DNA from 2 places in the Vibrio sp. 1288 genome. Region 2 is predicted to be linked to the other one. Evidence: riboswitches for the same ligand, from Rfam matches in the RefSeq annotation. Region 2 holds a riboswitch; the other holds the start of a gene.
What was found. Region 2 has a riboswitch for lysine ahead of lysC (lysine-sensitive aspartokinase 3). Riboswitches for the same ligand answer to the same signal wherever they lie in the genome.

Region 1 (3,422 bases), on a different contig from region 2:
AAAAAGGAGGCCGAAGCCTCCTACAATTTCACTTTTTAAATCAGTGAATTACGCACTCTGGCAAGACGCTATTTTAGACTTTGAAAGCCATGACAAAATAGCGCAAACGATAACGAATGTTATCGACGCTGCAATGAACGAGAACGCTATTGAAGCAGTCATACCAAGGGCAATAAAGCCGACGCATGAAACAAGCGCGACTGATAATGCATAAGGTAGCTGTGTTGATACGTGATCAATGTGGTTACAACGTGCACCCGTCGATGACAAGATAGTCGTATCTGAGATTGGTGAACAATGGTCACCGAATACCGCACCAGCTAAAACCGCACTCAGCATCGGTAGCATTAGCGCTACGTCTGTTGCGCTAGCCATGTCACCCGCGATTGGTAACATGATACCGAACGTACCCCATGAAGTACCTGTTGAGAACGCCATCAGGCCAGACAACAAGAATAGGATAACTGGTAGCCAGTGCGGGTTAATGTTGCCCTGCGCCATTGTCGAAAGGTAAGTACCAGTCTTCATATCACCGATAACAGAACCAATGGTCCAGGCAAATACTAAGATTAGAATCGCACCAAACATAGACTTAGCACCAATCCAAAGTGTACGTGCGATCTCAGCCATTGGTAGACCTTGCTTCACAACAGTAAACAGTGCAACTGCTAAGCCAAGCAAGCTACCGTAGATTAGTGATGTACCTACATCTGTATTTTCAAAAGCACCAAGAAGCGCAAACTCCTTACCATCAGCAGCCAATGCTTGGCCACCCGTGTAAAGCATTGAAGCGATAGTCGCGATAATAAGCGTCACGATAGGAAGTATCAAATCTGACACTTTACCCTTTTCACTTTCACGGATATCTAGCTCTTCGTTTAGGTCATGCGCTTCTTGCGAGTCATTTTCTTTGTCTTTATCAAAGCCACGACCTTGCGATGCAGAGATTTCATGCTCACGCATTTTACCAATATCAAGACCAAACCACGCAACAGCGAACACCATTAACAGCGCAAAAACGGCGTAGAAGTTCATTGGGATAAGACGAACATATGCGCCAAGAGCCGAATACTCTGTGATCCCATGTGAGACTAAGATCCCGCCAATAATAGTAATAATGTAAGCACCCCAGCTAGAAGCAGGCATAATTACACACATTGGAGCAGCGGTTGAGTCTAGAATGTACGCAAGCTTAGCGCGAGACACATAAAAGCGATCGGTTACTGGGCGAGAGATCGCACCAACAGCAAGGCTATTAAAGTAATCATCGACAAAAATGAATACGCCTAAAAAGGCGGCAAGAAGTTTGGAGCCGCGTTTACTCTTCACTCGAGATTGTGCCCATTCAGCAAAAGCACGAGTACCGCCAGATAGCGTTAATAAAGCTGTTGTCATACCTAATAAGATTAGGAAACCAACAATGCTCATGTTCCAAGTGTTAATTCCGCCATCTTCAATAAAGACAGAAGAAACTTGAGAACTGACGTAACCTGCGGTGTCGCTGATAGACCAGCTATTAAGTAGCACCGCACCTAGCACGATACCTACACCCAAGGAAACTAATACACGTCGAGTCAAAATCGCCAAAGTCAAAGCGACAATAGGTGGCAATAATGAAACAGGAGAACTAGAAAAATCTATTAAATTCATGATCTTCAAAAACCAAAGTTTGGCTAGAGATCTACTGCAGACAAGTCACGTAGCATACGATACGTGCTCATGTTGAACTTAGCGACAGGGAAGCGAACACTCCACCCAACCCTACAGTAGCGCTCCATAGTTTAATGTGAATATATACTATGGCAGTGTTGTTCCTTTCAGATACAACCCCAGCAAGTAACTTTGATGAGTTACTTACTTCGGCAATCTTCGCCTTCCACTATTATTCATTGGCATCACCCCAATAATAGCTACTCTTCGAGACCGCGCCTCTACGGCAACAACAAACAATTAACCACTAACTGTACAAATTAACAACAAATTGTCTGCAATATTGCATCAGGTGGCAGCCATTGTACTTATGATGAGAGTCAATGCAACACATCAAACTAAATTAAACAAATAAATAATGACTGAGATAATTTATAAACCTTGCCTACTTCCATAAGTTTTGTGCAACTGAAATCACATCAATCATGTTATTTATGAAACATTATTACTACCTTAGAAATATCATGGTTTATCTTATATCAATAAATTAAGGATATATGACACACCATTAAAGATGGATGCTTCATATTTTTAAGTAATAACTCAAATTTTTTTATAAAAAACCAAGCTGTCACTCTCTCTATACAATAATGATTGTTGATTTTAGTTCTCATCTAATAATGATTTATTTCGAGTGTAATAATATTAATTGCTTTAAAAAATAGTCAAATTTAAACAAAATCTTGATTTAGCATTTGCACATAAGGAAAAGATAAAGTTAAATATAAGGACTCTTTGTTTATTTATAGATTGGCATTATTTAATCGTAACGATAAAAAGTGCCCAACACATTAACCTTTTAATAGGAATCGTTATGTCAGAGCTGACTAAAACCCTTCTAAATATCCGTAGCCTTCGTGCATTTTCTCGTGAGCTGACTCTAGAACAATTGGAAGAAGCTCTAGATAAACTCACTACTGTCGTAGATGAGCGTCGTGAAGCAGAAGAAGCAGAACGCGCAGCACAAGCAGAGCAAGAAGCTAAGCTTGCAGAGATTGCTGAGAAAATCGCTCAAGACGGTATTGACGTAGAAGCACTTATTACTGCGCTATCTGGCGAAACTAAGACGAAAGGCAAAGCGAAGCGCGCACCTCGCCCTGCTAAATACAAATACACAGATTCAAACGGTAATGAGAAAACTTGGACTGGCCAAGGTCGTACACCTTCGGCGATTCAAGAGCAACTTGATGCAGGTAAATCTCTGGATGAGTTCCTAATCTAGATCCGTGCTATTTTTAAAAGGCTCCCATAGGGAGCCTTTTTTATTTAAACCATTACAAATAAAAAAGGCACATTTCTTAATGTGCCTTTTACTTTAGTTACAGAATAGTTAATTAAACCGCTTCGTATTAACGTTCCCAGTATGCTTCTTCTAGGCTATCTTCTCGCTCAGGAAGTCCGCGCGACAATCGTGGTGAATGTTGCACGAGAACTTCGTAGCTAGCACGGTTTGCGTATTTGCAGACTTGAGAAAAAGAAGAGTAAGTTAAATACTCGTTACTGTGCTTGCTTGAATTAGGCACATTTTCTTTATGGTATTTATTTGCTGCCATATCATGAAGAACAGCAGATAACGCAGCATCACCTGCGCCATTTGTATTCTTAATTTTTTCTGGGCCACCCATATATGGCGAGATATGCGAGTACACTTTTATTGGCGTCTCGCATGAGTCTTTTTTCGCCGGACGACTGAATTCATAACGATTAAATTC
Region 2 (3,422 bases):
GCTTAGATGACTCAAGTAAAGCGGAGCAAATTAGAGCTGAAGCGCAGTTTTTGTTCCCGAAGATTGATTTCAGTGACGTCAATTACCAACCACCTTCTCAAGCAATCTCTGCCTCACCAGCCCCCACTTCAGGTGAATAGTAATAAGTACAAAAAAGCGAAGGGATGACCTTCGCTTTTCTTCATCTCATTGCTGTATGATTTTATTCAGTGAGTGACTCTTCTAACGCTTTTAAGCACAGCGCAACGTTTTCAGATCGAGCGCCGTAACCCATTAAGCCAATACGCCACGCTTTACCAGCTAATGCCCCAAGGCCTGCACCAATTTCTAGGTTATAGGTTTCTAGCAAGTGAGCACGAACTTTTGCTTCATCAATTCCTTCAGGCACGTAAATCGCATTTAATTGTGGCAACCGATGGGCTTCGTCCACAACAAATTCAAAGCCTAACTTTTGTAAGCCATTTTTGAGTTTTTCATGCATCAGTTGGTGACGAGCCCAAGCGTTTTCTAATCCTTCATTTTTCAGTATCAATAAAGCTTCATGAAGCGCATACAAGCTATTAACTGGCGCCGTATGATGGTAACTACGCTTGCCTTCTCCACTCCAATACCCCAAAACTAAACTCTGATCGAGGAACCAACTCTGTACTGGTGTTGTTCTTGCTTGAATCTTTTCAATCGCGGCAGTAGAAAACGTCACTGGTGAGAGCCCAGGTACACATGACAAACATTTTTGACTACCAGAGTAAACCGCATCCAGTTGCCATTCATCCACTTTTAACGGCACACCACCAAGTGACGTCACCGCATCAACAATAGATAATGCATTATGCTGTTTCGCCAGCTTACCCAATGCTTGAGCATCACTGACTGCACCAGTTGAGGTTTCCGCATGCACAAAAGCAAGAATTTTTGTATCTGGGTGCTGTTCGAGTGCTTGCTCGACTTTATCAATGGAAACAGGCGTCCCCCATTCATCATCGACGATAACAACTTCGCCACCAGCACGGACGACATTTTCGCGCATGCGTTCACCAAATACACCATTACGGCAGACGATCACTTTATCGCCTTTCTCGATCAAGTTTACAAAGCAGGTTTCCATCCCTGCACTACCTGGCGCTGAAACCGCAATAGTGAATTCATTGTCAGTTTGAAAGGCATACTTCAATAGCTGCTTGAGCTCATCCATCATACCGATAAACAGAGGATCAAGGTGACCTACCGTAGGACGGCTTAGTGCTTGTAACACTTGAGGATAAATATCAGAAGGACCAGGTCCCATTAAAATACGGTGAGGCGGAATAAAGCTTTGGATCGACATGTCAGCTCCTTGATTATCTTTTATCCTGAGCATTCTAAAAGTTCTATTCAATAACATGGCTCAGGTGTAGGGTTCTTCACCCTAATAGATTTTTCCTCTATCAGCAATTAGCCGTAAGTATGGAGGTCAAACCAGTGTCACAAAATCGTTAATAAAAAACACCATAAAGGTTGAAATATTGATTGACATTAAGGCCTCAAAACCGTTCAATGTTTGAGCTTTATGTAGAAGAGGAGCGCTACCCAGGTAGATGATTTGTGGAACCGCAATTCCAACACCAATCATTGAGGGGGAGTAGTGCCGAGGTAAGTCAAAGTTGCAGGATTTGACTTGTCGGTTGAATTGGGCTGAATCCCATCAACTGTCATCAGCGCAGTCTGATGAAGGGCTTCTGAGGGTAAATTTTTCAAATAGCATTCTAAATACCTCTCTTTTTGCTCTGTTCCTTTTCTCACTAAACATTGGATGTACAATTTTTTAGGAAGTCGTGGGAGAACGCAGTGAGCGCATTTAACGTAGCTAAATTCGGTGGAACCAGTGTTGCCAACTTTGAGGCAATGAGTCGTTGCGCCACCATTATCGAAAACAATCCAAATACTCGCCTGGTCGTGAGCAGCGCTTGCTCTGGCGTCACCAACCTATTGGTAGAACTCGCCAACGGCGTTCAGGATCAAACGCACCGTACTGAGCTGCTGCAAAATCTGGCCAACATTCATGACGCCATTTTAACTCAGCTCGAAGACAGCACGAAAACTGCTGCCGAGGTGTATGGCATATTAGATACCGTAACCAGCCTGGCCGAGGCTGCATCTATCCAAGCTAGTGCGAAGTTAACCGATCATTTAGTCGCATGTGGTGAACTCATGTCGACGCACATTCTAACTCAGTTAATGTGTGAGCGAGGCATTCAAGCAGTGCGCTTTGATATCCGCGATGTGCTGCGTACTGATGACAACTTTGGTCGCGCGGAGCCAAACATTGAAGCAATTTCGACGCTTGCGCAAGATAAACTCGTACCACTTTGCCAACAATCCGTTGTTGTTACTCAAGGCTTCATAGGATCTGACGAAGCCGGTAATACAACAACATTAGGTCGAGGGGGCAGCGATTACAGCGCCGCCTTAATTGCTGAGAGCGTTAAAGCGGCAGGGCTAGAAATCTGGACTGATGTTCCGGGAATCTACACAACAGACCCGCGAATTGCACCAAAAGCCTCACCAATTCCCGAGATCAGCTTTAGTGAAGCTTCAGAAATGGCTAACTTTGGCGCTAAAATCCTTCACCCTTCTACGCTAGTACCTGCATTGCGCCACGACATTCCGGTATTTGTAGGGTCATCGAAAGAGCCAGAAAAAGGGGGAACTTGGATTCGCCACCAAGTCGAAAGCTCACCGTTATTCCGTGCGCTAGCTTTGCGTTGTAACCAAACCATGGTAACGCTACGCAGCGCCAATATGTTCCACGCATACGGTTTTTTAGCAAAGGTCTTTGAGATCCTTGCAAAGCATAAGATCTCTGTCGATTTGATCACGACATCTGAAATCAGTGTATCGTTAACACTTGATCAAACTGATACCTCTGGCGGAGCACCACAGCTGCCGCAAGCTGCACGAGAAGAGTTAGAAGAGTTATGTAAGGTAGAAGTTGAACATGACCTATGCCTCGTTGCTCTCATTGGAAACAACATGAGTGAGAGTAAAGGCTACGCGAAACAGGTTTTTGGCACGCTAGAAGATTTTAACCTACGCATGATTTGTTATGGCGCTAGCCCTCACAACTTATGCTTCTTGCTCCATGAATCGGTATCGAAACAAGCCATACAAAAACTCCACACTGAGTTGTTTGAGAAGTAAGTTCAACTCAATAAAACAAAGGGCTGCGTATTTGCAGCCCTTTGTCGTTTCATTAGTTGTTACATTTGGACGAGGTAAACATCAATTTAACCGTTAATGTTTGGCCCTAACCATTTTTCAGCCTCGATCCTATCCCACCCCTTACGATCGGCGTAACTCTCTAGCTGATCTTCTTGGATCTGTGCGATCGCAAAGTAACGTGAGTCAGGATGAGAGAAATACCAACCAGAGACTGACGCGCCCGG

Region 1: it holds a riboswitch for lysine, as region 2 does, so the genes downstream of both, tet(35) (tetracycline efflux Na+/H+ antiporter family transporter Tet(35)) here and lysC (lysine-sensitive aspartokinase 3) in region 2, are expected to answer to the same signal.

The regions. Positions count from the first base shown of each region.
Region 1 covers NZ_JAWPOX010000017.1:64,761-68,182, forward strand. The annotation lists gene tet(35) (tetracycline efflux Na+/H+ antiporter family transporter Tet(35)) at 49-1,650, opposite strand; lysine riboswitch at 1,760-1,942, opposite strand; gene R8O11_RS14180 (H-NS family nucleoid-associated regulatory protein) at 2,525-2,932, shown strand; gene R8O11_RS14185 (inosine/guanosine kinase) at 3,060-3,422, opposite strand, start outside.
Region 2 covers NZ_JAWPOX010000056.1:9,500-12,921, forward strand. The annotation lists gene R8O11_RS23590 (PglL family O-oligosaccharyltransferase) at 1-140, shown strand, start outside; gene R8O11_RS23595 (pyridoxal-phosphate-dependent aminotransferase family protein) at 203-1,324, opposite strand; lysine riboswitch at 1,545-1,723, shown strand; gene lysC (lysine-sensitive aspartokinase 3) at 1,825-3,177, shown strand; gene metH (methionine synthase) at 3,264-3,422, opposite strand, start outside.